DNA from 3 places in the Streptomyces sp. NPDC059524 genome. Region 2 is predicted to be linked to each of the others. Evidence: riboswitches for the same ligand, from Rfam matches in the RefSeq annotation. Region 2 holds a riboswitch; each other region holds the start of a gene.

Region 1 (10,250 bases), on a different contig from region 2:
CAGGAACCAGCCGACGAGCGGTCCCAGACCCAGGGCGATGACCACGGTGCCGGCGCCGAGCGTTCCGCCCAGGAGCCAGCCGGTGCCGGCGACCGTGACCTCGATGCCGGTGCGCACGACGGCGACGGGCAGCCGGGTCAGCCGGACGAGCCCGGTCATGATGCCGTCGCGCGGCCCGGGTCCGAGCCGGGCGCCGAGGTAGAGCGCGTCGAAGAACGCCAGCGCGACGAGCCCGCACAGCAGGTAGCCGATCCGCGCGGCGAGGCCGTGGGGATCGGGCAGCAGCGCGGCCGTGGCGTCGGCGGCGAACCCGACCAGCGCGATGTTGAGGAGCGTGCCGGGGCCCGGTCGTTCGCGCAGCGGGATCCACGCGAGCAGCACCAGAAGGGAGATGAGGTTCGTCGTCCAGCCGAAGCTGAGGCCGAGGGTGAGGGCGGTGCCCTCGGTGAGCACGTTCCAGCCGGCGGCGCCGAGTCCGGAGCGTACGAGCAGCATGACGGCGGCGCCGTAGCCGACGAGGCCGAGGAGGAGCTGGGGGACGCGGCGCGCGGGGCGGGTGCGCAGGGAGAGGGGAGGGGGTGCGGGCATGCGGTCCAGCTTCCGGAGCATCTGGTCCCGGGTTCCATAGCCAGATTGCCTACGCTGGCCCGATGAAGGTGGGTTCGTACGCGGTGGCGCGGATGGTCGGGGACTGGCAGGAGGGGCCGGGGCCCGGGCACCGGCGGCTGTCGGACCGGTTGCGGCTGCTGATCCTGGACGGCCGGATCGCGCTGGGCGCGGCGCTGCCGAGCGAGCGGGACCTGGCCGGGGCGCTGGCGGTGAGCCGGACGACGGTCGGTGCCGCGTACCGGACGCTGGCCGAGCACGGGTATCTGGCCACCCGTTCGCGGGCCAGGGCGACGGTGCGGCTGCCCGACGACGCGTCGGGCCGGGTGCCGGAGCGGACGGACGAGGGGGCGGTCGACCTGTCGGTCGCGGCGCCCGCGGCACCGGTCGAGATCCTGCACGCCGCGTTCGCGAGCGCGCTGCGGCGGCTGCCGCACCACTTCGGCCGGCACGGCTACGACCCGTACGGGGTGGGGGAGCTGCGTGCGGCGGTCGCGGACTGGTACGGGCGGCGCGGGCTGCCGACGACGCCGGGTCAGATCATGGTGACCAGTGGGGCGCAGCACGCGCTGGCGCTGCTGACCCGGACGCTGGTGGCGCCGCGGGACCGGGTGCTGATCGACCATCCGACGTATCCGCACGCCATCCGGGTGTTCACGGAGGCGCGGGCGCGGCTGGTGCCGGTCGGGCTGACGGCTTCCGGCTGGGATGTGCCGCAGTTGCGCGCGGCGGCGCGGGGCGCGGCGCTGGCCTATCTGGTGCCGGACTTCCACAATCCGACGGGGCTGTGCATGCCGTCCGGGGTGCGGCGCGAGCTGCGGCCGGGGTGTCTCACGGTGGTCGACGAGACGATGGCCGATCTGGCGCTGGACCGTGCGCCGGACGTGGCGGGCGCGGAGCCGCTGGCGGCGCACGTACCGGACGCGGTCAGCGTCGGGTCCGTGTCGAAGAGCGTGTGGGGCGGGCTGCGGATCGGCTGGATCCGGGCGCGGCCCGCGCTGCTCGAACGGGTGGTCAGGAACCGGCCGGTGACGGATCTCGGGACGCCGGTGCTGGAGCAGCTCGCGACGGCCGTGCTGCTCGACGAGGGCCGGACGCGGCGGGCGGACGCGCTGGGGGAGTTGCGGGCGCGGCGGGAGGTGCTCGTGCGGGAACTCGGCGAGAGACTTCCGGAGGTCGAAGTTCCGTGTCCCGCGGGCGGTCTGACGCTGTGGGCGAGATTTCCGGAGCCGGTCGCGTCACGGCTGGCGGCCGTGGCCCCGGACCACGGTGTGACGGTGGCGGCGGGGCCACGGTTCGGGGTCGGCGGGGCGTTCGAGCGGCATGTCCGACTGCCTTTCACCTTGGCTCCTGAGCTGCTGGTTCAGGGGGTGGAGCGGCTTGCCGCGGCCCGGGACGCGGTGGCCCGCGGGGCCTTCGGGCACCACGTTCCGCCGCCCACCGCATGAGGTTCGGACTGAACAAAACTGACAGGCCGTCAAAGCTGTGACTTTCACGTGATCTCCGCTGCATCGACTTGTGACAAGCGTTCGAGTCCCGCTACGTTCACAACCCACCGCGTCGGCACCGTCCGTCGCACCCGCGACACCCGTCGCGGGCGCAGCATCAGTCTCGCGAAAGGCATCCGCATGCTCTCCGGGAACGGTCGTCACCGTCGCCCTCGTCAGGCTCCTGCTCTCGTGGTCGCCGCCGGTGTCGCCGGCAGCGCCATCGCGATCCCGCTGCTCGCCGCGTCCAACGCGAGTGCCGCCACCACGCAGGCCTGGGACCGGCTCGCCGAGTGCGAGAGCGGCGGCCAGTGGAGCCTCGACGCGGGCAACGGGTACTACGGCGGGCTGCAGTTCTCGCAGGAGCTGTGGGAGCAGTACGGCGGCCTCGACTTCGCGCCGAGCGCCGACCAGGCGAGCCGTTCGCAGCAGATATCCGTCGCGGAGAAGGTGCTCGACGACCAGGGGCCCGGCGCCTGGCCGAGCTGCTCCATCACGGCGGGCCTCTCCAAGAGCGACAGCTCGGCCGAGGTCGACCCGGGGGCGAGCACGCCGCCGCCGGCCCTCGGCGGTTCGTCGGGCGGGCTCCTCGGGATCGGCGGGGACGCGAACGCCGACAAGGGAGAGAAGAATCACGACGACGGGGGCAATTCGGACACCCCGTCAGACGACGCCTCCGGGGATACCTCCGGTAACGCCAAGGGTGACGCGTCCGACGGCAAGGTGGGCGACGAGCCGAGCGGCGGCGCCACTGCCTCGCCCTCCGGCGACGCGGCGGTGGACGAAGGTGACGCGCGGGGTGAATCGGACAAGTCCGGCTCCGATGCCTCCACTTCCCCGGACGGGCCGAAGGGCTCCGGCGCACCGGACGCCTCCCCGTCCGCCTCCAACCCTGCCTCCGAGGGCTCCGGCGCGGGCCGCCACCGCGGCGGCGCCGCCTCCGACGACACCGCCGACTCCCGTACGGGAGAGGGCCGTCACGCCTCCCGTGACGACCGGCGCGACGGCGACGCGTACACGGTGCGCGCCGGCGACAACCTGTGGGACATCGCCGACTCCCAGGGCGTGGACGGCGGATGGACCGAGCTGTACCAGCTCAACAAGAAGGCGGTCGGCTCCGACCCCGACCTCATCCTTCCTGGTCAGAGTCTGGATCTTGGGCTCGAATCGGGCGAAAAGTAGCGGGAGTTCAGGGCGGGTTGCTGCCTGAATGTCCGATTTGGCGAAAGTGAGAGATGGGTCTCAAAGGGCCTGATCCGCTTTGAAAACCGCCGGATCGGCTGCGTACGGTCTGACCGCTCGCCACAGCGGGCCCCGACGGATGTCACGCCGAATCCTGCCAACCTCCGTACGGGAACAGTCGACGCGTCAGCGCCGTGGGCAGGAGCGGGGGACCCAAGGTAGGCGCCGTCCGGAAAGCGATACTCCGGTACGGCTTGGGGTTAAGCCGCGCACTAGGTTGCGCGGCCGGGCACTCACTGGCCCGCACCCGACAGCTCACCTCGTAGGCGTCGGTGAGGGGATCTCTCCATGCTGTTCTCCAGCAAGGGCAAGCACCGCCGCCCGTCCAAGGCCGTCCGTGTCGCCACGCTCGCCGGTGTCACCGGTGCCGCCGTCGCCGTTCCGCTGATGGGTGCCACCGGCGCCTCCGCCGCCACCGCCTCCGAGTGGGACGCCGTCGCCCAGTGCGAGTCCGGCGGCAACTGGTCGATCAACACCGGCAACGGCTACTACGGCGGTCTGCAGTTCTCCGCCTCCACGTGGGCCGCGTACGGCGGCACCGCCTACGCCTCCACCGCCGACCAGGCCTCCAAGGCGCAGCAGATCTCCGTCGCCGAGAAGGTCCTCGCCTCCCAGGGCAAGGGCGCCTGGCCGTCCTGCGGTGTCGGCCTGTCCGGCGCCTCCACCTCGAACCCGGCCCCGGCCCCCGCCGAGCAGCAGCAGACCCAGCCGCAGCCCGAGCGCAAGGCCGAGCAGCCGGCCAACCGCTCGCAGGAGCGCCAGGCCCCGAAGGCCGCGCCGAAGAAGACCGTCACCACGCCGACCGGCAAGAAGGTCGCCAAGGGCGACGGCGAGTACAAGGTCAAGAAGGGTGACTCCCTCAGCGCGATCGCCGAGGCGCACCACACGACCTGGCAGAAGCTCTTCAAGCTGAACGACGACATCGTCCAGGACGCCGACCTGATCTACCCGGGTCAGCAGCTCCACCTGAAGTAAGCCGCCCCCTATATAGGGGAGCGCCCCCCCGCACTCGGCATCGGCGGACGCCGAGTGCCGGCCGCTCGCCACGTGACCCTCTGCCCCGGCCGCCGGGGTGGGGGGTCCCGTCGTTCGCCGAGTGCGGGCCCGGTGGGGGCTGGTCGCGCAGTTCCCCGCGCCCCTGAGATGCATGGCGCTGCGCGCCGCATCTCCCCGATAGAGGCGCCGGGCGCCTTTCGTCTGGGGAAGGCGCGGCGAAGCCGCATGCCTTCCAGGGGCGCGGGGAACTGCGCGACCAGCCCCCACCGGCCCGCACCCCGCGACGAAACCCGACCGCCCCCCACGGACCGTTCACCCGCGAACCACCGGCGGTATTTGTTCCCGTCGGAAACATTTCGCTCACGGCGGAGTCCAAGAGACGGGCGGTCGGCTGGCCGATGGCCCGCGTGCGGTTAGGCTCAAGCCATGCGGAACCGCGCACCGCGGCCCCGCACAGCCCGCGTCACATCCCAGAAGGAGATGCTCGTGCCGTCCATCGACGTCGTCGTAGCCCGGGAAATCCTGGACTCCCGAGGCAACCCCACGGTCGAGGTCGAGGTCGGCCTCGACGACGGCAGCACCGGCCGTGCTGCTGTTCCGTCCGGCGCCTCCACCGGTGCGTTCGAGGCCATCGAGCTTCGCGACGGTGACCCGAACCGCTACCAGGGCAAGGGTGTCGAGAAGGCCGTCCTCGCCGTCATCGAGCAGATCGGCCCGGAGCTGGTCGGCTACGACGCCACCGAGCAGCGCCTGATCGACCAGGCCATGTTCGACCTGGACGCCACCGACAACAAGGGCTCCCTCGGCGCCAACGCCATCCTCGGCGTCTCGCTCGCCGTCGCCCACGCCGCCTCCGAGGCCAGCGACCTGCCGCTGTTCCGCTACCTCGGCGGTCCGAACGCGCACCTGCTGCCCGTCCCGATGATGAACATCCTGAACGGTGGGTCGCACGCCGACTCCAACGTCGACATCCAGGAGTTCATGATCGCCCCGATCGGCGCGGAGTCCTTCTCCGAGGCGCTGCGCTGGGGCACCGAGGTCTACCACACCCTCAAGAAGGTCCTGAAGAGCAAGGGTCTGGCCACCGGCCTCGGCGACGAGGGCGGCTTCGCCCCGAACCTGGGCTCGAACCGCGAGGCCCTCGACCTCATCCTCGAGGCCATCAAGGAGGCCGGCTACATCCCCGGCCAGCAGGTCGCCCTCGCGCTCGACGTCGCCGCCTCCGAGTTCTACAAGGACGGCAAGTACCTCTTCGAGGGCAAGGAGCGCTCCGCCGCCGAGATGACGGAGTACTACGAGGAGCTCGTGGCGGCCTACCCGCTCGTCTCCATCGAGGACCCGCTGTTCGAGGACGACTGGGCCGGCTGGAACGTCATCACCGCGAAGCTCGGCGACAAGGTCCAGCTCGTCGGTGACGACCTGTTCGTCACCAACCCGGAGCGCCTCGCCCGCGGCATCGAGGAGAACTCGGCCAACGCCCTGCTCGTGAAGGTGAACCAGATCGGTTCGCTCACCGAGACCCTGGACGCCGTCGAGCTCGCCCAGCGCAACGGCTTCAAGTGCATGATGTCCCACCGCTCCGGCGAGACCGAGGACGTCACCATCGCCGACCTCGCCGTCGCCACCAACTGCGGCCAGATCAAGACCGGCGCCCCGGCCCGCTCCGAGCGCGTCGCCAAGTACAACCAGCTGCTGCGCATCGAGGAGATCCTCGACGACGCCGCGGTGTACGCCGGCCGCAGCGCGTTCCCGCGCTTCAAGGGCTGACCGCCGCCGACGCGGTAGTTACGTACGTCCCCGCACTCGGTCCCGTACCGTGTGCGGGGACGTACGCACGTGAAGGCAAGGGGAGGCGGGAGATCCGATGCCGGGAAAGCTCCGCGACAGGGGCCAGTTCGACTCGGCCCGCTTCTCCACGGCCACCCGCCTGCGGGCGCTCGGCGAGCAGACCGCCGAGCGCGTGTACCGCTCGCAGAACAAGCGGCAGGCCCGCCGCTCCCGGCTCACCGGCCGCGCGGCGCTGCTCGCCCTCGTCCTGTGCACCCTGGTCGTCGCGCTCGCGTACCCGATAAGGCAGTACGTGTCCCAGCGCGGCGAGATCGCCGACCTGCGGCGCACGCAGCAGGAGGCGAAGGAGCGGGTGGACCGGCTGCGCGACGAGAAGGCGCGCTGGCAGGACGACGCGTACGCGGAGCAGCGGATCCGCGAGCGTCTGCACCTGGTGCTGCCCGGCGAGACCGGCTACATCGTGCCCGACCCGCGCTCCACCACCACCGGCCGCGCCGAACAGGGCGAGGCCGACCGCCCCTGGTACTCGAACGTCTGGGACGGCGTCGACAAGGCCGACCGCTGACGCCCCCGACCCGTACCCGTCATCCCGCACACCCGTAAGCCCGCAGACGAAAGACGACGCGACACAGTCATGGAAACGCCTCCGCCGCAGACCGAGCCCACCACGCCCACGGACGCCGACATCCACGCGTTCCAGGAGCAGCTGGGCCGCCCGCCGCGCGGTCTGCGGGCCATCGCGCACCGCTGCCCGTGCGGCAACCCGGACGTGGTCGAGACGGCCCCGCGCCTGGAGGACGGCACGCCGTTCCCCACGACGTACTACCTGACGTGCCCGCGCGCCGCGTCCGCCATCGGCACCCTCGAGGCCAACGGCGTGATGAAGGAGATGACGGAGCGGCTCAAGACCGATCCGGAGCTCGCGGAGAAGTACCGCGCCGCGCACGAGGACTACATCGCGCGCCGTGACGCCATCGAGGTCCTGGAGGGCTTCCCGAGCGCCGGCGGCATGCCCGACCGCGTGAAGTGCCTGCACGTGCTCGTCGGCCACTCGCTGGTCGCGGGCCCCGGCGTGAACCCGCTGGGCGACGAGGCCATCGCGATGCTGCCCGAGTGGTGGCGCAAGGGCCCCTGCGTGACGCCGTGCGTCGAGCAGGAGGACGCCAAGTGACCCGCGTCGCCGCCATCGACTGCGGTACGAACTCGATCCGCCTGCTCGTCGCGGACGCGAACCCGGAGACGGGCGAGATCGTCGACCTGGACCGCCGGATGACGATCGTGCGGCTCGGCCAGGGTGTCGACCGCACCGGCCGGCTCGCCCCCGAGGCGCTGGAGCGGACCTTCGCCGCGTGCCGCGAGTACGCCGGGATCATCAAGAAGCACGGGGCCGAGAAGCTGCGCTTCGTGGCGACCTCCGCCTCGCGCGACGCCGAGAACCGGGACGACTTCGTCCGGGGCGTCGTCGACATCCTGGGCGTCGAGCCCGAGGTCATCACCGGTGACGAGGAGGCGCAGCTCTCCTTCACGGGTGCGACGAAGGAGCTCACCGGCCGCGCCGACCTGGACCGGCCGTACCTGGTCGTGGACATCGGCGGCGGCTCCACCGAGTTCGTCGTGGGCGACGACGCGGTGCGCGGCGCGCGCTCCGTGGACATCGGCTGCGTGCGGATGACCGAGCGTCATCTCGTCGGCCCGGACGGCACGGTGACGGACCCGCCCTCGCCGGCCCAGATCGAGGCGATCCGCGAGGACATCGCGGCGGCCCTGGACCTGGTGGCGGGCACGGTCCCGATCGACGAGGCGGGCACGCTGGTCGGCCTCGCCGGTTCGGTGACGACGGTGGCCGCGCTGGCGCTCGGCCTGAGCGAGTACGACTGGACGGCGATCCACCACGCGCGGATCTCCTACGAGCGGGTCGCCGAGCTGACCGACTGGCTGCTGACGTCGACGCACGACCAGCGCGCCCTGAAGCCGGTCATCCACCCGGGACGGGTCGACGTCATCGCCTCCGGCGCCCTCGTGCTGCGGCTGATCATGGAGCATGTCGGGGCCCGCGAGGTCGTCGTCTCGGAACACGACATTCTGGACGGTATCGCCTGGAGCGTGGCCTGATCCCAGGCCGCACCGGGCCCGTTCCGCGAGGGGCTCGACCGAGCGTTCCGGGTCTCTCCCGAGCGCTCGGACGAGCGCCGCGACACGCCCTGACGACACCCCGTCGGGAAAGTTCGTGAACTTCTTCACAAGGATTTCGGTCCCATGGGGCGCGGATTCGGGCCCATAGACCCGTTCGGGGCGGTCAAACGCCTCTGGGGGCGGGCGATCGCCTTGCTTTCCGAGGCGGGCGGCGGGGCGGAACCGGTAAGTGGTCCATCGCCCTGGGGGGCTCACCGTGGCTGCTCAAAGGGGGTGAGCAACGACCGGCGGCACCCCGTGGTTCCCCTCCGGGACCATGACATGGGTCACGTGGGCGGCGCAGTGTAGCAGAGCCCCCACCCAACCTTGTGAAGGGGCGCACGAGCGACCCCCTCCAGTCGGGTGGATACTCGATGGCATGAGCACCACGGAGCGTCCCAGGATCCTCATTGTCGGGGGTGGGTACGTAGGCCTGTACGCAGCGCGTCGCATCCTCAAGAAGATGCGATACGCGGAAGCGACCGTCACGGTCGTCGACCCGCGCTCGTACATGACGTACCAGCCCTTCCTCCCCGAGACCGCCGCCGGCAGCATCTCGCCGCGCAACGTCGTCGTCCCGCTGCGACGCGCTGTGCCGGGCGCCGAGATTCTCACCGGCCGCGTGACCAACATCGACCAGGACCGCAAGGTCGCCACGGTCTCGCCGCTCGTCGGCGAGGCGTACGAGGTGCCCTTCGACTACCTGGTGATCGCGCTCGGCGCCGTCTCCCGCACCTTCCCGACCCCCGGCCTCGCCGAGCAGGGCATCGGCATGAAGGGCGTCGAGGAGGCCATCGGCCTGCGCAACCACGTGCTCGAGCAGCTCGACAAGGCCGAGTCCACGACGGACGAGGAGATCCGCCGCAAGGCGCTCACCTTCGTCTTCGTCGGCGGTGGCTTCGCGGGCGCCGAGACCATCGGTGAGGTCGAGGACCTGGCGCGCGACGCGGCCAAGTTCTACAAGAACGTGAAGCGCGAGGACATGCGCTTCGTGCTCGTCGACGCCGCCGACAAGGTGCTGCCGGAGGTGGGCCCGGAGCTGGGCACCTACGGCCGCAAGCACCTGGAGTCCCGCGGTATCGAGGTCTACCTGAAGACCACCATGCCCTCCTGCGTCGACGGCCACGTCGTGCTGAGCAACGGCCTCGAGGTCGACGCCAACACGATCGTGTGGACCGCCGGTGTGAAGCCGAACCCGGCGCTGGCCCGCTTCGGCCTCCCGCTCGGCCCCCGCGGCCACGTCGACACCCAGGCGACCCTCCAGGTCCAGGGCAGCGACTACATCTGGGCCGCGGGCGACAACGCCCAGGTGCCCGACCTCGTCGGCCGCAAGGCGGGCAACGAGAACGCCTGGTGCCCGCCGAACGCGCAGCACGCCATGCGCCAGGCCAAGGTCCTCGGCGACAACGTGGTCTCCGGCATGCGGGGCTTCCCGCAGAAGGAGTACAGCCACAGCAACAAGGGCGCCGTCGCGGGTCTCGGCCTGCACAAGGGCGTCGCGATGATCGTCATGGGCAAGATGAAGATCAAGCTCAAGGGCCGTCTCGCCTGGTACATGCACCGTGGCTACCACGGTCTGGCCATGCCGACCTGGAACCGCAAGATCCGTGTGATCGCCGAGTGGACGATCAACATGTTCCAGAAGCGCGACATCACCGCCCTGGGCGCCCTCGAGACCCCGCGCGAGGAGTTCTACGAGGCCGCCAAGCCGGCCCCGGCTCCCGCCAAGGCCGAGGAGAAGAAGGTCGAGGAGAAGGCCAAGGCCTCCTGACCCGCCGGTAGTTCACGCCCGAAGGGGTCGTCCGCCATCCGTGGTGCGGGCGGCCCCTTCGGGCGTTTCCGCGGCGGTTTACGTGGCGGCTACATGCATTTTGCTCTTCCGTGACGCGGAGACGGGACTGCCGTACCGGGTACGTGGTGTTTACGTAAGTGCCGGACCGTACATCTCGGTCCGTTCCG
Region 2 (10,250 bases):
GCGTACGGCGTCCACGAGGGCGTCGCGCACGCCGTCCACGGCGTCGGCGGGGTCGGTGGGGGTGGCGGCGACGGCGAGGGACGCGACGGGCTCGTAGCCGGCGATCTCGCGGGTGCCGGCGCGCAGCACGAGCGCGTGGCCGGGCGGGATGCGGTGGACGCCTTCGTAGGGCGTCGAGTCGTGCAGGGCCTCGGGGACGTCCGGGGCGGCGAGCAGCGCGGCGAGGTGGCCGACGTCGAGGTTGGCCTCGATGAGGTCGGCGAGCGGGAGGGCGGCGGTGGCGTAGGCGGTGCCGCCGGCCCAGGGGGTGTGGAAGACGGGCCGGGCGCCCGCGAGGTCGCCGAGGACGGTGACGCGGCGGCCTGCCTGGACGACGGCCGTGTAGCTGCCGGGCCAGGCGGTGAGGTGGCGCAGGGCGCCGCCGCGGGCGGCGAACAGGCCGACGCGCAGCTGCTCGTCGGAGGCGCCGCACACGCCGAGGACGGCGATGCGGGTCTGGTCGTCGACCTTCACGATGCGCACTTCGTCGGGGCGCCAGTCGCCGACGGCCCACAGGGGATCCGGGTCGCCCCACAGGAGTTGGGACCCGACCGGGTGGACCGTCTCGCCGTCCGTACCGGTCGCTCCGGCGGAGCCGGGGGTGACAGGTCCGGCGGCGGTACTGCTCCACCCCACCAACCACCGCATCGCCGCCTCCACAAGCTGTGGACATCCAAGGGGGACCCATGCTGCCACGAAGCCGGCGTCGGGGAGGATGCAAGTGGGCACGGGAAAATGGCGCGCGCTCCCCCTCGTGCGCCCCCGATACCGCCCTGATGCGCCCCATTTGAGCGATGGTTGAACCCGGGCGGACCCGCGGCACTACCCAGGCAGCGCGGGGCGACAACGGAACAACAGCGGCGAGATTCGGCCAAATCGGCGCGTGATGGCCGGAGCCGGCCGACCCGCTTCGGCCACAGCGCGCAACGCGCAGTCCGGGAGGCTCGGTCGGCCTCCCGGACCGTTCCGCCACCCGCGGGGATGAAGGCGGCGGTGTCCCCCAGCCCGCTGGATCCAGTACAGCGGGCCGACCCACGCAGGTCCCATGGAAGCCCTCCCCCCAGGACCGGCCAAGAGCGCACGCGCAGGCGCACGGCACCACGGGCGGAGCACACGGTCACACGGCGTGGCCTGCGCCGTACTTCAGTACGGACAACAATCCCGCCAGATGGAACCGCTGCCCTTAACGCTTGGGATCCGGCGAACTACGCTGGGTGTACGAATGCCGCGCGGTTATGCCAGGCCGAGTCGGGCCGTCTTCTCGGCGTAGCCGCCAGGCGCGGCAGCCGTCTGTGTCGAGGGGTGACGCATGTCCAGGGAGCTACGCGGGCCGAACGAGAAGCTCGGCGCCGTTCTCGCCCTCGCGGGAATCAGCAACGCAGGACTGGCGCGCCGGGTCAACGACCTGGGGGCGCAGCGCGGACTGACGCTGCGCTACGACAAGACGTCGGTGGCCCGTTGGGTGTCGAAGGGCATGGTGCCGCAGGGCGCCGCCCCGCACCTGATCGCCGCCGCGATCGGCCAGAAGCTGGGCCGGCCTGTGCCGTTGCACGAGATCGGCCTCGCGGACGCGGACCCCGCGCCCGAGGTCGGCCTCGCCTTCCCGCGGGACGTGCGGGCGGCGGTGAAGTCGGCGACGGAGCTGTACCGGCTCGACCTCGCCGGCCGCCGCGCGGGCGGTGGCGGGATCTGGCAGTCCCTCGCGGGCTCCTTCGCGGTCAGCGCGTACGCGACGCCCGCTTCGCGGTGGCTGATAACCCCGGCCGACTCGTCGGTCGCGCGGGAGGCGCACAGCGCCGAGGAGGGCGCACCGCAGAAGGTCGGCCACAGCGATGTGCGCAAGCTGCGCGAGGCGGCGGAGGACGCGCGGCGCTGGGACTCCAAGTACGGGGGCGGGGACTGGCGTTCGTCGATGGTGCCCGAGTGTCTGCGGGTGGAGGCGGCGCCGCTGCTGCTCGGCTCCTACTCGGACGACGTGGGCCGCTCCCTGTTCGGCGCGTCGGCCGAACTGACGCGCCTGGCCGGGTGGATGGCGTTCGACACCGGGCAGCAGGAGGCGGCGCAGCGGTACTACATCCAGGCGCTGCGGCTCGCGCGGGCGGCGGCGGACGTGCCGCTCGGCGGCTATGTACTCGCCTCCATGTCGCTGCAGGCGACGTACCGGGGGTTCGGGGACGAGGGCGTGGACCTGGCGCAGGCGGCCCTGGAGCGGAACAAGAGCCTGGCGACGGCCCGCACCATGAGCTTCTTCCGGCTCGTCGAGGCGCGCGCCCACGCGCGTGCCGGTGACGCGCAGGCGGCCGGCGCCTCGCTGCGGGCGGCGGAGGGCTGGCTGGAGCGGGCCCGCGACGGGGACAACGATCCGTCCTGGCTCGGCTTCTACTCCTACGACCGTTTCGCGGCGGACGCGGCGGAGTGCTACCGGGACCTGAAGGCGCCCCGGCAGGTGCGCCGGTTCACGGAGCAGGCGCTGTCGAAGCCCACGGAGGAGTTCGTGCGCTCGCACGGGCTGCGTCTGGTGGTGTCGGCGGTGGCCGAGCTGGAGTCGGGGAACCTGGACGCGGCGTGCGAGCAGGGCACGCGCGCGCTGGAGGTGGCGGGCCGCATCTCCTCGGCCCGCACGACCGAGTACGTCCGGGACCTGCTGCACCGCCTGGAGCCCTACGGCGACGAGCCGAGAGTGGTGGAATTACGAGAACGGGCGCGTCCCCTCCTCATGGCGCCGGCGTAGGCCCCCGCGGGGGTCGCGCCGACCGTCGCCCGGGGTCGGGCGCACCGCACACAGCGCGTTGTCAGTGGCGTCGGGCAAGATGCAGGGCGTGGAGGTGAGGCCTGGTGGGGACGGCTGCGTTCGACGGGGATGTGTTGGTGGTCGGCGGGGGGATCGTCGGTCTGTCCACCGCGTATGCCGTCTCGCGGGCCGCGCCGGGCACGCGGGTCGTCGTCCTGGAGAAGGAGCCGGGCCCGGCCCGGCACCAGACGGGGCGTAACAGCGGGGTGATCCACAGCGGGATCTACTACCGGCCGGGCTCGCTGAAGGCGCGGTTCGCGGTGCGCGGGGCGGCCGAGATGGTCAAGTTCTGCGCGGAGTACGGGATCCCGCACGAGGTCACCGGGAAGCTGATCGTCGCCACGGAGCGGGACGAGCTGCCGCGCCTGCACGCCCTGGTCCAGCGCGGCAGGGAGAACGGGATCTCGGTGCGGGAGCTGGGCCCCGCCCAGATCCAGGAGTACGAGCCCGAGGTGCGGGGGCTCGCCGCGATCCATGTGGGGACGACGGGCATCGCGGACTACCGGGCGGTCGCGGAGCGGTTCGCGGAGGTGTCCGGGGCGGAGATCCGGTACGGGGCGGAGGTCGTGCAGATCGACCGGCGGCCCGAGCGGGGCGTCGCGGTGCGCACGCGCGCGGGGGACGTGGTGCGGGCGCGGGTGATGGTGAACTGCGCGGGGCTGCGGTGCGACGAGGTGGCACGGCTCGCCGGGGACGACCCGGGGATGCGGATCGTGCCGTTCCGGGGGGAGTACTTCGAGCTGGCCCGGCCCGAGCTGGTGCGCGGGCTCGTCTATCCGGTGCCGGATCCGGCGTTCCCGTTCCTCGGGGTGCATCTGACGCGCGGCATCGACGGCGGCGTCCACGTGGGGCCGAACGCGGTGCCGGCGCTGGCCCGCGAGGGGTACGGCTGGGGGACCGTGCGGCCCCGCGAGCTGGCCGGGACGCTCGGCTGGCCGGGGTCGTGGCACATAGCGCGGCAGCACTGGCGGTACGGGGCGGGGGAGATCGTGCGGTCCGTGTCGAAGGGGGCGTTCACCCGAGCCGTGCGCAGGCTGGTGCCGGCGGTGGAGTCGCGGGACCTGGTGGCGGCGCCGGCGGGGGTGCGGGCCCAGGCGGTGCTGCGTGACGGCACCCTGGTCGACGACTTCCTCATCAGCGAGGGCCCCCGCACGGTCCACGTCCTGAACGCCCCGTCCCCGGCGGCGACGGCGTCCCTCCCCATCGGGCGGGAGATCGCCCGCAGGGTGCTGGCGTCTCTCTAGGCCGACCAGAGCCTCGCAGGCGGGGCAGGAGCCCGGAGCGGGCCGCGCTGCCGCTCCCCGGGGTACGTAAAATCGAGGGCATTGTGTCTGAGTCGCCTGAGATCCCCCACGCCGCCGAGCCGTCCGAGCCGTCCGAGCTGTCCGACGACGCCGCTCGGGCCGCTGCCGCCGCCGCCCGGCCCAATGAGCCCCGGTTCCCGGACGGGCCGCGGCCCGATCCCGCGGGGTCGCACTTCGAGCGGCGGATCCGGAGTTTCCAGCCGCGCCGCAGCCGGGTCACCACCGCTCAGGCGGACGCCCTGGAGCGGCTGTGGCCCAAGTGGGGTCTCGACATCGACGGGCAGCGGGTGCTGGATCTGCCGGGAATGTTCCCCGGGGTCGAGCGGATCGTGCTGGAGATCGGCTTCGGGATGGGCGAGGCCACCGCGCAGATGGCCGCCGACGACCCGACCACCGGGATCCTCGCCGTCGACGTGCACACGCCGGGCCAGGGGAACCTGCTCAATCTGGCGGACCGCAACGGGCTGAGCAACGTCCGGGTCGCCAACGGGGACGCGATCATCCTGCTGCGCTCGATGCTGCCGGACGACTGCCTCGACGGCCTGCGCGTCTACTTCCCCGACCCGTGGCCGAAGAAGCGGCACAACAAGCGCCGCCTGATCCAGCCCGAGTTCCTGTCCCTGGTCGCCGGCCCGCTGAAGCCGGGTGCGCTGGTGCACTGCGCGACGGACTGGGAGGACTACGCGGAGCAGATGCTCGAGGTCCTCACCGCGCACCCCGACTACGTGAACACGATCGCGGACGGCGGCTACGCCCCGCGCCCCGAGTTCCGCCCCCTGACCCGGTTCGAGGGCAAGGGCCTGGACAAGAGCCACGTGGTGCACGACCTGCTGTTCACGCGCCGCTGAGCCCCGCCCCGGGGACGGGCCCCGTCGCGGCGCCCCGCATCCCTCGTTAGGGTCAATCCGTGGCCCCGTACCCCACCTATCCACCGCATCAGGACCACGCCCTCGGCACCCCGCCGAGCGGCGCGGTCCCGCATCCGCGCTGGTGGGAGCGGAAGGGCGTGCGGGCCACGGCGCTCGCCGCGCTGCTCGCGCTGTCCGGCGCGGTGATCCTGGCGCTGGTGCGGGAGCAGACCGGCACGGAGGGCTTCCTCGTCGGCCTCGGCCTGGCCGTGCTGCCGGTGCCGCTGCTGATATCCGCCTTCCGCTGGCTGGACCGGGTCCGGCCGGGCCCCTGGCGGAACACGGTGTTCGCGTTCGCGTGGGGCGCCTGCGCGGCGGCCCTCATCGCGATCGTGGCGAACAGCTTCGCCACCCGCTGGATAGCGACCGCGACTGCGGATCCGACCAGCGCCGACACCCTCGGCGCGACCGTCATAGCGCCCGTCGTCGAGGAGTCGGCGAAGGCGGCGGCGGTGCTGCTCGTCTTCCTGTTCCGCAGACGCGACTTCGCCGGGGTCGTCGACGGCATCGTCATCGCCGGGGTCACCGCGACCGGCTTCGCGTTCACCGAGAACATCCTCTATCTGGGCAACGCGTTCGGCACCGACCAGATCAGCGGCACAGGCCCAGGGCTCAGTTCGGTGACCGCCGCGACGTTCTTCGTCCGCGTCGTCATGTCGCCGTTCGCGCATCCGCTGTTCACGGTGCTGACCGGCATCGGCTTCGGCATCGCCGCCGTCACCGCCCCCGACCGCGGCCAGGTGCGCCGCGTGCTGCTGCCGCTCGCCGGACTCCTCACCGCGATGGGCATGCACGCCTTCTGGAACGGCTCGTCGAACTTCGGCGAGTACGGCTTCTTCGCCGTCTACGCCACGTTCATGGTGCCGGTGTTCGGGCTGCTCACCTGGCTCGCCGTGTTCCTGCGCCAGCGCGAGCTGCGCGCCGTCCGCGAGGAGCTGCCCGCCTATGTGGCCGCCGGCTGGCTCGCCCCGCCCGAACCCTTCGCGCTCGGCTCCCTCAAGGCCCGCCGCCTGGCCCGCGAGTACGCGGCGCACTTCGGCGGCAAGGAGGCCCTGACGGCGGTCACCGAGTACGAGGAGTACGCGACCTCGCTCGCCCTGCTGCGCCGGCGCGGCGCCCGCGGCCGGGCCGGCGCCGACTTCGTCGTACGGGAGCGGGAGCTGCTCGACGCGCTGTGGCGGCGGCAGGGCTACGCGCGGGCCGCCCTCGCCTACGCGGCCCGCGCCGTCGTGCCGGTGTGGCCGGTGTACGCGGGGCCGCCGGTGCAGGGCCCCCCGTACTACAACCCGTACCGGTACTAGGCCTGCCGGGCCTGCCCGCTGTCGGTCAGGCGGAGGCGCGGCCGAGGCGCTGGAGCTCGGACTCGGTGAGTTCGAGGTCCGCGACGGCGAGCAGCGCCGGGAGCTGCTCCACGGTGCGCGCCGAGGCGATCGGCGCGGTCACGGTGGGCTGCGCGGCGAGCCAGGCCAGGGCGACGGTGGCGACCTGCGCGTCGCGCTCCTTGGCGATCTCGTCGAGGGCCGTGAGGACGGCCTGCCCGCGCGCGGTCTCCAGGTGCCGGGCCGCGCCCTGCGCCCGCGCGCTGTCGACGGTGACGCCGGTGCGGTACTTGCCGGTGAGGAAGCCGGAGGCGAGCGCGTAGTACGGGACGGCGCCGAGGCCCGCGCGGGAGGCGACCTGCTCCAGTGCGCCCTCGTACGTGTCGCGCGAGACCAGGTTGTAGTGCGGCTGCAGGGCGACGTAGCGGGCGAGGCCCTCGCGGTCGGAGAGGTCCAGGGACTCCTGGAGGCGGGCCGGGGTGATGTTGGACGCCGCGATGTAGCGGACCTTGCCCGCCCGCACCAGCTCGTCGAGCGCGCCGATGATCTCCTCGACGGGCACGTCGGGCTGGTCGAAGTGCGTGTAGTACAGGTCGATGTGATCGGTGCCCAGGCGCTGCAGCGAGGCGTCGGCGGCGGCCTTGATGTTGTCCGCGGACAGGCCCTGGTACCGCGGGTGCTGGCTCACCTTCGTGGCGATGACGACGTCGTCGCGCCGGCCCCGCGCGGCCAGCCAGCGGCCGATCACGGTCTCGGACTCGCCGCCCTCGTTGCCCTCCACCCACGCCGAATAGGAGTCGGCGGTGTCGATGAAGTTGCCGCCGGCGGCGGTGTAGGCGTCGAGGACCGCGAAGGAGGCGGCCTCGTCCGCCGTCCAGCCGAAGACATTGCCACCGAGGGCGAGGGGGAAGACCTCGAGGTCCGAGGAGCCGAGTGAGCGCAGAGAAGTCATGAACCCTCTCAACGCCCGCACAGAATCCGGTATTCCGGCCGGTTCCGGCGGAGGTGGACCTCAGTCGGTCTGACGGGGTGTCGGCCGGCGGGCGCGCGCGGGCACGCGGAACCGGCAGCCCTGGCGTCGGGGGGTTGCCGCCAGGACCGCCGGGGATCGGGGAAGGTCAGAGACCGAGGCCCTTGTCGCGCAGCCAGGCGGCCGGGTCGACGCCCGTGGCCTGGCCGTCGGGGTGGACCTCGAGGTGGAGGTGGGCGCCCGTCACGTTGCCGGTCGCGCCGACGCGGCCGATGACGTCGCCGGTGCTGACCTTCTGGCCGACGCTGACGTTCATCGAGGACTGGTGGCAGAACCACAGCTCGGTGCCGTCGTCGAGGGTGAGGACGGTGCGGTAGCCGTAGGCACCGGCCCAGCCCGCCTCGGTGACGGTCCCGGAGTGGATCGCGTAGATCGGCGTACCGGTGGAGGCCGCGAAGTCGAGGCCCGTGTGGTAGCCGGAGGACCACATGGAGCCCGGCTGCCCGAAGGTGCCGGTGAGCGTGTACGAGGCGACGGGGAGCTTGTAGCTCTTGGCCAGCTTGGCGAGGCGCTCGGCCTCGGCCTTGCGCTTGGCCTCCTCCTCGGCCGCCTTCTTCTCGGCGGCGGCCTTGGCCTCGGCGGCCTTCTGCTGCTCGGCGGCCTCTTCGGCGGCCTTCTGCGCGGCGGCCTCCTCGGCGGCCTGGCGCTCGGCCTCCTCGGCGGCGGACTGCTGCGTCTCGGCCTGGGCCATGATGCGGGCCCGCAGGGCCTCGCCCGCGTCGGACTGTCCCTGCGCGCCGTCGGTCACCGTGGTGAGCGGGGCGGCCTGCGCGGCCGGCGAGCCGTCGGACGCGGAGTCGGCGGAGTCGTCCGAGCCGGATATGAGCGCGCCCACGCCCGGCAGGGACTTGGCCTCGGGCAGCGAGTCCTTGACCGCGGAAAGGTCGGGCATGGAGAGCGAGACCGCGGGCTTGCCGCCCTGCGCGGTGGCGATGCCGCCGGCGCCGACGGCGGCGATCACGCCGACGCCGAGAACCGTGGAGCTGCGCGCGAGTCCGCCGCGCTGGCGGGCCACGCGGTGCCGGCCGCGGACCGGTCGGACGGACTCCTCGGTGGGGTTCCACTCCTCCCAGTTCTCTCGCTCGACGCCGAAGTCGTCAGACGCTTCGGCGGAGCCGTAGGAGAACTCGGGGGCAGGCCGGTTCGACGCCACGGGGGCGCTCTCCTTTCCTTCCTTCTCGCCTACCGGGTTAGCTGACGGGTTCGGAGCAGGAAGGTCTCCTACGGGCGTAGACGGACGCACATGCGTCGCTACGGTCCGATTCACCCCAAGTTGGTGGTTCCCCGGCTCCCTTTCGGGATTAAGCGCGTGCGCGCGGAGCCGACTCTTGTGACGGCTGGGACGACCGCGCTGCGTTATCGAACGTTAATAGACAGCCGACACGATTTCCAAGCCGTTCCCACTGATCGTTCACGTCTTTGGCCTGGACTTATCAGGGCACGAGCGGGCGGAATCGGGCGAGTTGACCCCGAGTCGGAGGACACGGATCCGCCACGACTTTCTGACGCTGTATCAATTGTTATGCGCAGGGGTGCCGTTCGATCACCCCCCGTGATGTCGATCAAGGACGTCGCACGGCGAGCAGCGCCATGTCGTCCCGCGCGCCCCCGCCGGTGTGCTCCCGGACCTCCTCGGCGACCTCCGCGAGCAGTTCCTCGGGTCCGCTGAACCTCCGCCCCGACAGCCGGTCCGCCGGGTCGTAGAAGACGCCGTGCGCGTCGCGCGCCTCGGACAGGCCGTCGGTGTAGAGCAGCAGCGTGGCGCCGGCGGGGAACGCCTCCTCGGTGGCCCGGTCCGGCCAGCTGCCCAGCGCGCTCAGACCGAGCGGCAGCGCGGCCTCGCCCGGACCGAGCATCCGCAGCGTGCCGTCGCCGTGCAGCAGGAGCGGCTCCGGGTGCCCGCGGTTGAGCACCCGCACCAGGCCCGCCCCGTACGGGAACTCGGCGAGCACCGCCGTCGTGAAGCCCTCGAAGTCGTCGACGCCGCTGCGCCGGGTGCCCTCGCGGGCCAGCGCCCGCTCCAGGCGCCGGGCCACGTTCTCCAGGCTGCCCTCCTGCTCGGCGGCCTCGCGGAACGCGCCGATGACGACGGCCACCGCCGACACCGCGCCCATGCCCTTGCCCCGCACGTCGCCGACGACGACGCGCACGCCGTGCGGGGTGTCCTGCACCGCGTAGAGGTCGCCGCCGATGAACGCGCCCGCCTGCGCGGCCTCGTAGCGCACGGCGACGTCCAGGCCGCCGGTCCGGCCGGGCGGGGCCGGCAGGACGGCGCGCTGGGCCGCCTCCGCGATGTGCCGGGCGGAGGCGAGCTGTTCGCTGCTGTGCCGCACGATCCGGTTGATGAAGCAGGCGAGCAGGCAGACGGTGGCCACCGTGACCATCTCGGTCACGATGTCGGAGCCGAAGTCGTTCGTGAAGCGCAGATGGACGGCGACGATCGCCGCGATCGAGGCGACACCGGCGAGGATCGTGGCGCGCATCGAGAAGAAGGGGGCCGCCACCAGGGGTGCGGCACTGAACAGAGGGGAACCGGCGAAGCCCGCCGGGGTGCTGTACTCGTAGGCGGCGCCGCCGATGACGAGGAGCGCCGGCAGCAGTCGCAGGACGGTGCGCAGACCACGGTTGCCCGGTGCGTGTGCGTGCCGACCCCGTCGCTGCCCCACCGCTTCGTCTCCTGCCGCTTGCGCGCCCGAATGTCCGGCGTCTCCCCAAGGTTTCCCGGGGCGGGCCACGGCGGCGAGCAGTACTGGGCCGTCCGGGTTCAGCGAAAGGGCGCGCTTTCTGGCGAACAAAAAGAGCGAGGGCCGCAACTAGGTAATGTTCCGGCGCACGCGGGGTCTTTCGGGGGCCGGTATA
Region 3 (10,250 bases), on a different contig from region 2:
TGCGGGCCTGGCGGACGAGGGCGCGCTGGCGCTCGCGTCCTTCGGGGCCGCTCTCGGCGTATCCGGCGGACAGGACGACGATCCCCTGGACGCCGCGCTCGCCGCATTCGGCGACGACCTCGGGCACCTGGGGGGCGGGGACGGCGACGACGGCCAGGTCGACGGGGACCGCCGGGTCGATGTCGCGCACGGAGCGGTGGGCGGGGACGCCCTCGGCCTCGGTGAGGCCTTCCGGGTAGGCCTTGTTGACTGCGTAGAGGGGGCCGGTGAATCCGGCCTCCTTCAGGTTGTGCAGAACGCTGCGGCCCACTCCGCCCGCGGTGCGTCCGACGCCGATCACGGCGACGGAGCCGGGGGCGAGGAGCCGGTGGACGGAGCGGGCCTCGGCGCGCTGCTCGCGGGCGCGCTGCACGGCGAGGGAGGCCTCGGTGGGCTCCAGGTCGAACTCGAGGCGTACGACGCCGTCCTCGAAGCTGCGCTTCTGAGTGTATCCGGCGTCCGTGAAGACCTTGATCATCTTGGTGTTGGCGGGGAGCACCTCGGCGGCGAACCGGCGGATGCCGCGCTCGCGCGCGACGGCCGCGATGTGCTCCAGAAGGGCGGAGGCCACGCCGCGTCCCTGGTGGGCGTCCTGCACGAGGAAGGCGACCTCGGCCTCGTCCGCGGGCGCGGAGGCGGGCCGGCCGTGGGTGTCGATCCGGTCGTAGCGCACCGTCGCGATGAACTCGCCGCCCACGGTGGCGGCGAGTCCCACCCGGTCCACGTAGTCGTGATGGGTGAAGCGGTGGACGTCCTTGGCGGACAGCCGGGGGTAGGGGGCGAAGAAGCGGTAGTACTTCGACTCGTCCGACACCTGCTCGTAGAAGCTGGTCAGCCGGTCCGCGTCGTCGGTGGTGATGGGCCTGATCCGCGCGGTGCCGCCGTCGCGCAGCACGACGTCGGCCTCCCAGTGGGCGGGGTAGGCGTGCCGGTCCGACGGGGTCTCCATGCGGCAAGAGTAGGGCGGACCGCCGACAAGTGGCGCCTGTCGTACGGGTCGCGTGCCCGGCGGCCCGGGGGCACGCTAAGGGGGTCCGATGGGCTGCGGCCCGGGGGATCCGGGTCCGCAGCCCGGTGTGCTTAGAATGGTCTAGACAACCTTGAGTCATCTGAAGGGCAGCATCACATGGCTGAGCGCCGCGTCAACGTCGGCTGGGCCGAGGGCCTTCACGCCCGCCCCGCTTCCATCTTCGTCCGCGCGGCCACGGCGGCCGGCGTCCCCGTGACCATCGCCAAGGCCGACGGCAACCCCGTCAACGCCGCCTCCATGCTCGCCGTACTGGGCCTGGGCGCCCAGGGTGGCGAGGAGATCGTCCTGGCCTCCGACGCCGAGGGTGCGGACGTCGCGCTCGACCGTCTGGCCAAGCTGGTCGCCGAGGGCCTCGACGAGCTTCCCGAGACCGTCTGAAATCGCTGAGCGCCGACTCCACGGCGTTCGGCGTCAGAACCGCGCGTTCCCTTCGGGGGCGCGCGGTTCCGCATTTCCCGGACGTATTCCTGCTTCCACACCTGGGACGGCGAGCGCAATTCATCACCGAAAGACCCGACGCGGAAATTCCCTGAATGAATTCAGGCAGGGAAAACTCCGGGCGGGCCATTCCATGAATGCCGTACGTCTTTGTATACGGCGGCCGTGTTAATGGTGGAGCCCGGTCGTGTTGACGGCATGTTGCGAAGTCCTCACACGCTCGCCCGCGCGGGGCACGCGCAGCCGGTGGACGGTCGCCTCGCGTGCGATGTGCGCGGCCGTCAGGGTGCGGGCGCGCTCGACGTCGCGACGGGCCACCGCGTCGACGACCGCGCCGTGCTCGGCCCAGGACTCGACGGGCCGCTCGGGGATCTCGACCGCGTACATCCACGCGATCTTGTGCCGGACCTGGGTGAGCAGGGTGATGAGGCCGGGGCTGGCGGAGGCCTGGGCGAGCGTCTCGTGGAACCAGGCGCCCAGGGGCCGCAGATCCTCGCCGCCCCCTTCCTTCGAGCGCTCCTGCCCCAGCCTGACCAGGCCCCGCAGCACCTTGAGGTGGGCGTCCGTGCGGCGCTGCGCGGCGCGGGCGGCGCCGAGCGGTTCGAGGAGCATGCGGATCTCCAGGAGATCGGCCGCCTCCTGCTCGGTGGGCTCGGCCACGCACGCGCCCGCGTGCCTGCGCGTGACGACGAAGCCCTCCGCCTCCAGGGTGCGCAGCGCCTCACGGACCGGCACGCGCGAGACTCCGTAGCGGCGCGCGAGCAGTTCCTCGGTGAGTCTGCTGCCGCGCTCGTACACGCCCGCGACGATGTCGTCGCGGATCGCCGTGCATACCGAGTGCGCGGGAATGCGCATGCCCCGACCTCCGCCTTGCTCTCCGCCCGATCCCCGCGCATGACGGAGAGCGGGCGCCCCTGAAAAGCGCGATCGGCACCGATTTCCGCGCGCTCGTCCAGTGACTCTATTCCACCGCGCTCGAATTTCCGACGGGAGCTTGGAATCGAGGGATATTTTTTGGACAGCGGGGACTGGGCGCGGGATCGGCGGGATGCGGGAACGCGAAAGCCCCGGCGGTCGGCCGGGGCTTTCCTGCGGTGCGTGCTGCGGGCGTCGGGTCGGACGCCTCAGATGCCCACGCCGTGCGAGCGGAGGTACGCGACGGGGTCGATGTCCGAGCCGTACTCGGGCGTCGTGCGGGCCTCGAAGTGGAGGTGCGGGCCGGTCACGTTGCCGGTGGCGCCGGAGAGGCCTATCTGCTGACCGGGCGTCACGCTCTGGCCGACGGAGACACCGATCGACGACAGGTGGCCGTACTGGGTGTACGTGCCGTCGTTCATCTTGATCACGATGTTGTTGCCGTAGGCGCCGCCCCAGCCGGCCTCCACGACGGTGCCCGAGCCGACCGCGTGGACGGTCGTGCCGCTGGCGGCGTGGAAGTCGATGCCGGTGTGACTGCCGGAGGACCACAGGCCGCTGGACGCCTTGTAGGCGGTCGAGACGTACGAGCCGGAGATGGGCGCCACGTAGGTGTTGAGGCGCTTGCGCTCGGCCGCGCGGGCGGCACGCTCCTTGGCCTCGCGCTCCTTGGCCGCCTTCTCGGCGGCCTCACGGCGGGCTTCCTCGGCGCGGCGCTTGGCCTCGGCCTCGGCCTTCTTCTGCGCGGCGGCCTCTTCGGCGGCCTTCTTCTGGGCGGTCGCCTGGGCGTCGATCTGGGCGGCCAGGGTGTCGCCGATCGCGATGGCCTGCGTCAGACCGTTCTGGTCGGCGGGCGCGGCGGTGTCGGCGGCGAGAGCGGGGGCGGCGAGGCCTCCGATGACACCGGTCGTGGTGAGCGCCGCGACGCCGGCGACCTGCGCCGTGGTGCGCGTGAGGCGGCTCGGACGACGATGCTTCCCGGTGGCACGGGTGAACGCCATGGAGTGGCTGATCCTTTCCTTCCCTCTCGCCTACCGGGTTAGCTGACGGGTTCGGAGCAGGAAGGTCTCCTACGGGCCCCCTCCCCGTACGGGAAGAGCGTCCGATTCACCCCAGGGACTGCGGTGGGTCCCCGGCTCCCCTGGCTCGCGCCGTGGGGGACTCGGCGATGACTGTCCGGGGCCGCGGGCGCGGCTCATACGTGGCGAACAGCCGGACCGACGCTAAGCGGGACATCTTTCAATCAACAAACGGATCCCGGCTTTTGTAGCGCATGCCACAGGGCACACAGGCAACCTCTACATCAATTCGGGCATTTGCGACGCACGGTGGCGCGTCGGGCGAACCGAACAGCGTTCACGGGAAACGTGAGTGACGCCACGAAGCCCCGGAGGCCTGTGTGGCTTCCGGGGCTTCGTCCCGTTTCGGGCGGTGCCGCCCTGGCGTGGCGTCGTCGGCCGGCGACGACGGTCATGTGGTGGCGTCAGCCGGCGACGACCGTCACCTCGCCGATGCCGAGGGCCTTGACGGGCTCCTCGATCTGCGCGGCGTCGCCCACGAGGATCGTCACCAGGCGGTCCGCCGGGAAGGCGCTCACGACGGCCGCGGTGGCCTCCACGGTGCCCGTGGCGGCCAGTTGGCGGTACAGCTGGGCCTGGAAGTCCTCGGGCAGCTGCTGCTCGTCCTGGTCGGCGAGCGTGCCCGCGACGGCGGACGCGGTCTCGAACTTCAGCGGGGCCACACCCACCAAGTTCTGCACCGCCGTGTCCCGTTCGGCGTCCGTCAGTCCCTCGGCGGCCAGCTTGCGCAGCACCTTCCACAGGTCGTCGAGCGCCGGTCCGGTGTTCGGCGTGTCGACGGAACCGCTGATGGCGAGCATCGCGGCCCCGGTGCCGTCCGCCGTGGAGCGCAGCACCTGGGCGAAGGAGCGCACTCCGTAGGTGTAGCCCTTCTCCTCGCGCAGCACCCGGTCCAGACGGGAGGTCAGCGTGCCGCCCAGGCAGTACGTGCCGAGGATCTGGGCGGCCCACACGCGGTCGTGCTTGTCGGGGCCGATGCGGCCGATGAGCAGCTGCGTCTGGACGGCTCCGGGGCGGTCGACGATGACGACGCGTCCGGTGTCGTCGGCGGTGACCGGCGGGACGGGGCGCGGCTGCGTCGTGTCACCGGTCCAGGCGCCGAGCGTGTCCTTCAGGAGGGTGTCGAGGTCGACGCCCGAGAGGTCGCCCACCACGACGGCGGTGGCGGTGGCCGGGCGGACGTGCTGCTCGTAGAAGGCGCGCACGGCCGCCGCGTCGATGCCGGCGACGGTCTCCTCGCTGCCCTGCCGCGGGCGCGACATGCGCGACGTGGCGGGGAACAGCTGCTTGGAGAGCTCCTTGGCGGCACGGCGGGCCGGGTTGGCGCTCTCGTGCGGGATCTCGTCCAGGCGGTTGCGCACCAGGCGCTCGACCTCGCTGTCGGCGAAGGCGGGGGCGCGCAGGGCGTCCGCCAGCAGGCCGAGGGCCTTCGGGAGGCGGGAGACGGGCACCTCCAGGGAGACGCGGACGCCGGGGTGGTCGGCGTGCGCGTCCAAGGTGGCGCCACAGCGCTCCAGTTCCGCCGCGAACTCCTCCGCCGAGTGCTTGTCCGTGCCCTCGGAGAAGGCGCGCGCCATGATCGTGGCGACGCCGTCGAGACCCTCGGGCTCGGCGTCCAGCGGTGCGTCCAGGTTGATCTCGACGGCGACGACCTGCTGGCCGGGGCGATGGCAGCGCAGCACCGTGAGGCCGTTGCCGAGCGCGCCGCGCTGCGGGGCCGGGAAGGCCCACGGCTTGGCGTCGCCCGCTTGCGGCCGGGGGTGGAAGTCCATGGTCGCGAGCTGCTCGGTCACCGGCCCGCCTCCTCGTCGCTCTGGTCGCTCTCGTCGGATTCGTCGGTGTCCTCGGCCGCCGTGGGCTCGTAGACGAGGACCGAGCGGTTGTCGGGGCGCAGGCGGGCCTTGGCGACCTCCTGGACCTCCTCGGCGCTCACCTCGAGGACGCGCTGCACGGCCGTGAGGGCGAGCTGCGGGTCGCCGAAGAGGACGGCGTAGCGGCACAGCTCGTCGGCGCGGCCCGCGACGGTGCCGAGCCGGTCCAGCCACTCGCGCTCCAACTGGGCCTGCGCCCGCTCCATTTCCTCGGCGGTGGGCCCCTCCTCGGCGAACCGGGCGAGCTCCTCGTCCACGGCGGCCTCGATGACGGGCACCTCCACGTCGCCGGACGTCTTCACGTCCAGCCAGCCGAGGGAGGGAGCGCCGGCCAGGCGCAGCAGGCCGAAGCCGGCGGCCACAGCGGTGCGGTCCCGGCGCACCAGGCGGTTGTAGAGGCGCGAGGACTCGCCGCCGCCGAGGACGGTGAGGGCGAGGTCGGCGGCGTCGCACGCGCGCGTGCCGTCCTCGGGGAGCCGGTAGGCCGCCATCAGGGCGCGGGCCGGCACGTCCTCCTCGACGACCTCGCGGACCTGCTCGCCGATGACCTCGGGCAGGGCGCCGTCGCGCGGGGCGGCCTTGCCGTCGTGGCCCGGGATGGAACCGAAGTACTTCTCCACCCAGGCGAGCGTCTGCTCCGGGTCGATGTCGCCGACCACGGAGAGCACCGCGTTGTTCGGCGCGTAGTAGGTGCGGAAGAAGTTCCGCGCGTCCTCCAGGGTGGCCGCGTCCAGGTCGGCCATGGAGCCGATGGGCGTGTGGTGGTACGGGTGGCCCTCGGGGTACATGAGGGCGGTCAGCTTCTCGAACGCGGTGCCGTAGGGCACGTTGTCGTAGCGCTGGCGGCGCTCGTTCTTCACGACGTCCCGCTGGTTCTCCATCGACTCGTCGTCGAGGGCCGTGAGCAGGGAGCCCATGCGGTCGGCCTCCAGCCAGAGCGCGAGCTCCAGCTGGTGCGCGGGCATGGTCTCGAAGTAGTTCGTCCGCTCGAAGCTCGTCGTGCCGTTGAGGGAGCCGCCGGCGCCCTGGACCAGCTCGAAGTGGCCGTTGCCCGGCACCTGCTTCGAGCCCTGGAACATCAGGTGCTCGAAAAGGTGAGCCAGGCCCGTACGGCCCTTGACCTCGTGGCGCGAGCCGACGTCGTACCAGAGGCAGACCGCCGCGACCGGGGTCAGGTGGTCCTCGGAGAGCACCACGCGCAGGCCGTTGGCCAGCCGGTGCTCGGTCGCTGTCAGGCCGCCGGAGCCGGCCTCGGCCGTGGCCGTGTGACCCATGGGCATGTACGTCCCTTCGATCGCGGAGAACTGCGTGAACGCGCAGAACTGCTACCAGTCCCGCCACTGTATGCAAGCGTGCTGACGCCTGGCGAAGTTCCCGCCGGGGCTACGCCGAGAGCGAGCGGGAAGCGCCGCGCGGAGCGGGCCGGAACCACGGTGCGGGTCGAGCCGGGCGCGCCGCACGGGTAGCGTGCGAGCACCCGGCGGCGGCCGCGGACCCGTCGGTATGGACGGGTCGCGATCGGTGTTGTCAGTGGGGCGGTCCACAATGGTCCGCGACAGTTCTCGTTCATGTACCCGTTCATGTTGGTGAAGGAGCCGCAGCAGCGATGGCCCGCCGCAGCACGAAGACCCCGCCGCCCGACGACTTCGAGGAGAAGATCCTCGACATCGACGTGGTCGACGAAATGCAGGGCTCCTACCTGGAGTACGCGTACTCGGTCATCTACTCGCGTGCCCTGCCCGATGCGCGGGACGGGTTGAAGCCCGTCCACCGGCGGATCGTCTACCAGATGAACGAGATGGGCCTGCGCCCCGAGCGCGGCTACGTGAAGTGCGCCCGTGTCGTCGGCGAGGTCATGGGTAAGTTGCACCCCCACGGCGACACGTCGATCTACGACGCCCTGGTGCGCCTGGCCCAGCCCTTCTCGATGCGGGTCCCCCTGGTCGACGGTCACGGGAACTTCGGCTCGCTCGGCAACGACGACCGTCCGGCGGCCATGCGGTACACGGAGTGCCGCATGGACCCGGCCGCGTCGCTGATGACCGAGTCGATCGAAGAGAACACGGTCGACTTCACGCCGAACTACGACGGCCAGGAGCAGGAGCCCGTCGTCCTCCCGGCGGCGTACCCGAACCTGCTGGTGAACGGCACGTCCGGCATTGCGGTCGGCATGGCGACGAACATGCCGCCGCACAACCTGGGCGAAGTGATCGCCGCCGCGCGCCACTTGATCAAGCACCCGGGCGCCGACCTCGACACGCTCATGAGGTTCGTCCCCGGCCCGGACCTGCCCACGGGCGGCAAGGTCGTCGGCCTGTCCGGCATCAGGGACGCGTACGAGTCGGGCCGCGGCACCTTCAAGATCCGCGCGACCGTGTCGGTGGAGGCGGTGACGGCCCGCCGCAAGGGGCTGATCGTCACCGAGCTGCCCTTCGCGGTGGGGCCCGAGAAGGTCATCGCGAAGATCAAGGAACTGGTCAGCTCGAAGAAGCTCCAGGGCATCGCCGACGTCAAGGACCTCACGGACCGCGAGCACGGCCTGCGCCTGGTCATCGAGATCAAGAACGGCTTCGTGCCCGAGGCCGTCCTGGAGCAGCTCTACAAGCTGACGCCGATGGAGGAGTCCTTCGGTATCAACAATGTGGCGCTGGTCGACGGCCAGCCGCTCACGCTCGGCCTCAAGGAGCTCCTCGAGGTCTACCTGGACCACCGCTTCGACGTGGTCCGCCGCCGCAGCGAGTTCCGCCGCAGCAAGAAGCAGGACCGTCTCCACCTGGTGGAGGGTCTCCTCGTCGCCCTTCTGGACATCGACGAGGTCATCCGCCTGATCCGCTCCAGCGAGAACAGCGCGCAGGCCAAGGAGCGCCTGATCGAGCGCTTCTCGCTGACCGAGATCCAGACGCAGTACATCCTCGACACGCCGCTGCGCCGGCTCACCAAGTTCGACCGCATCGAGCTCGAGGCGGAGCGCGACAAGCTCAACGGCGAGATCGACGAGCTGACCGGCATCCTGGATTCCGACACCGAGCTGCGCAAGCTGGTCTCGGCCGAACTGGCGGCGGTGGCGAAGAAGTTCGGCACCGACCGGCGCACGGTGCTCCTGGAGTCCGCGGGGACCGCGGTGGCCGCGGTGCCGCTGCAGGTCGCCGACGACCCGTGCCGCGTGCTGCTGTCCTCGACGGGCCTGCTGGCCCGCACGGCGTCGGACGAGCCCTTCGCGGCGGACGACGACGGCAAGCGCGTCAAGCACGACGTGATCGTCTCGGCGGTGCCCGCGACGGCGCGCGGTGAGATCGGCGCCGTGACGTCGACGGGCCGTCTGCTGCGACTGAACGTGATCGACCTGCCCCAGCTCCCGCCGACGGCCACCGCGCCGAACCTGTCGGGCGGCGCGGCGATCTCCGAGTTCCTGTCCTCCCTGGAGGCCGACGAGCAGGTCGTGTGTCTCACGACGCTCGACGAGTCCTCGCCGGGGCTCGCGATCGGCACGGAGCAGGGTGTCGTGAAGCGTGTGGTGCCGGACTACCCGTCCAACAGGGAAGAGCTGGAAGTCATCACGCTGAAGGACGGCGACCGCATCGTGGGCGCGGTCGAGCTGCACACGGGCGAGGAGGACCTGGTCTTCGTCACGGACGACGCCCAGTTGCTGCGCTTCCAGGCATCGATCGTCCGGCCTCAGGGCCGGCCCGCGGGCGGTATGGCGGGCATCAAGCTGGCGACCGGAGCGAAGGTCATCTCCTTCACGGCGGTCGACCCGGCGGCCGACGCCGTGGTGTTCACCGTGGCGGGCTCGCGCGGCACGCTGGACGACTCGGTGCAGACGACGGCCAAGCTCACACCGTTCGACCAGTTCCCGAGGAAGGGCCGCGCCACGGGCGGTGTGCGCTGTCAGCGCTTCCTGAAGGGCGAGGACTGTCTGAGCCTGGCCTGGGCGGGCCCGGTGCCCGCGCGTGCGGCGCAGAAGAATGGCATGCCCGCCGAACTGCCGGAGATGGACCCGCGCCGTGACGGCTCGGGGGTCTCGCTCCCGAAGACGGTCTCGGTCGTGGCGGGCCCGGTCTAGATCTCCGCTGTGTCGTAGTCCGCTGCGTCCGGGGCGGGGTCGCCCTTGTCCTGGACGTAGCGCAGAACGCCCCACATGCCGCGCTCGTCCGCGGGGTGCGGGGCGTCGCTCTGTTCGCTCCCGCTCCCGCGCTCGCTCCCACTCCCGCTCTCGCACGCTGCGAGCTCGTCGTGGAGGGCCTCGGCGTCGATCCCGGATCCGATGAGGACGAGCTGCGTCAGCCGCGGCTCCCCCGCGGGCCACGCCTCCGGGTAGAAGCGCAGGAAGCGCCCGACGGCGTGCACGGCGTACCTGTTGCGCGGGTCGCCCGTGCCGAAGTCGACATATCCCTTGATGCGGTAGAGCCCTTCGGCCCGGCCGTCGAGGAAGGCCATCAGCCGGCGCGGGTCCATCGGCACTTCGGAGGTGAAGGCGACGCTGTCGTAGGCGGCGTGCAGATGCCCTCCGTGGTCCGCGCCTGGGCGAAGACCATCGCGGTGCTGGTCGTCGCGGTGCTGATCCTCGCGGTGCAGGTCGTCGAAAGAGAGCTGTCCGATCCGCTCCGTCGACGGCCGGCTGTCGAAGAGCAGGTCCGGGTCGATCCGCGCATAGGAGGCGGTCACGACGGCGGCACGCTCGGCCGCGCCCCGGACGGCGTCCAGGACGCGCTGCCTCTCGCCGTCCTCCACACGGTCGGCCTTGTTCACGACGACGAGGTCCGCGAGCGCCAGATGACGCTCCACTTCGGGGTGCTTCTCCCGTGTGGCGTCGAACTCTGCGGCGTCGACGACCTCCACCAGACCGCCGTAGACGACCCGCGGATTCTCGCTGGCGAG

The links. A riboswitch is a leader RNA that binds a small molecule or an ion and turns the genes downstream of it on or off. The one in region 2 is predicted to bind cyclic di-AMP.
Region 1: it holds a riboswitch for cyclic di-AMP, as region 2 does, so the genes downstream of both, ACFW9D_RS28680 (transglycosylase family protein) here and ACFW9D_RS07430 (M23 family metallopeptidase) in region 2, are expected to answer to the same signal.
Region 3: it holds a riboswitch for cyclic di-AMP, as region 2 does, so the genes downstream of both, ACFW9D_RS04700 (M23 family metallopeptidase) here and ACFW9D_RS07430 (M23 family metallopeptidase) in region 2, are expected to answer to the same signal.

What each region holds. Positions count from the first base shown of each region.
Region 1 is NZ_JBHYTK010000127.1:6,598-16,847, forward strand. It holds gene ACFW9D_RS28660 (Cmx/CmrA family chloramphenicol efflux MFS transporter) at 1-41, shown strand, start outside; gene ACFW9D_RS28665 (YitT family protein) at 1-588, opposite strand, end outside; gene ACFW9D_RS28670 (PLP-dependent aminotransferase family protein) at 651-2,054, shown strand; gene ACFW9D_RS28675 (transglycosylase family protein) at 2,286-3,275, shown strand; cyclic di-AMP (ydaO/yuaA leader) riboswitch at 3,411-3,619, shown strand; gene ACFW9D_RS28680 (transglycosylase family protein) at 3,624-4,310, shown strand; gene eno (phosphopyruvate hydratase) at 4,818-6,098, shown strand; gene ACFW9D_RS28690 (septum formation initiator family protein) at 6,196-6,684, shown strand; gene ACFW9D_RS28695 (DUF501 domain-containing protein) at 6,754-7,290, shown strand; gene ACFW9D_RS28700 (Ppx/GppA phosphatase family protein) at 7,287-8,231, shown strand; gene ACFW9D_RS28705 (NAD(P)/FAD-dependent oxidoreductase) at 8,671-10,062, shown strand.
Region 2 is NZ_JBHYTK010000016.1:53,799-64,048, reverse strand. It holds gene ACFW9D_RS07460 (asparagine synthase-related protein) at 1-687, opposite strand, end outside; gene ACFW9D_RS07455 (MFS transporter) at 1,349-2,770, shown strand; gene lhgO (L-2-hydroxyglutarate oxidase) at 2,875-4,074, shown strand; gene trmB (tRNA (guanosine(46)-N7)-methyltransferase TrmB) at 4,212-4,982, shown strand; gene ACFW9D_RS07440 (PrsW family intramembrane metalloprotease) at 5,042-6,343, shown strand; gene ACFW9D_RS07435 (aldo/keto reductase) at 6,369-7,313, opposite strand; gene ACFW9D_RS07430 (M23 family metallopeptidase) at 7,480-8,544, opposite strand; cyclic di-AMP (ydaO/yuaA leader) riboswitch at 8,556-8,709, opposite strand; gene ACFW9D_RS07425 (PP2C family protein-serine/threonine phosphatase) at 8,954-10,057, opposite strand.
Region 3 is NZ_JBHYTK010000010.1:27,745-37,994, forward strand. It holds gene ACFW9D_RS04685 (GNAT family N-acetyltransferase) at 1-988, opposite strand, end outside; gene ACFW9D_RS04690 (HPr family phosphocarrier protein) at 1,166-1,447, shown strand; gene ACFW9D_RS04695 (GntR family transcriptional regulator) at 1,676-2,362, opposite strand; gene ACFW9D_RS04700 (M23 family metallopeptidase) at 2,632-3,423, opposite strand; cyclic di-AMP (ydaO/yuaA leader) riboswitch at 3,436-3,600, opposite strand; gene ACFW9D_RS04705 (M16 family metallopeptidase) at 3,906-5,273, opposite strand; gene ACFW9D_RS04710 (pitrilysin family protein) at 5,291-6,646, opposite strand; gene ACFW9D_RS04715 (DNA topoisomerase (ATP-hydrolyzing) subunit A) at 6,979-9,435, shown strand; gene ACFW9D_RS04720 (CobW family GTP-binding protein) at 9,432-10,250, opposite strand, start outside.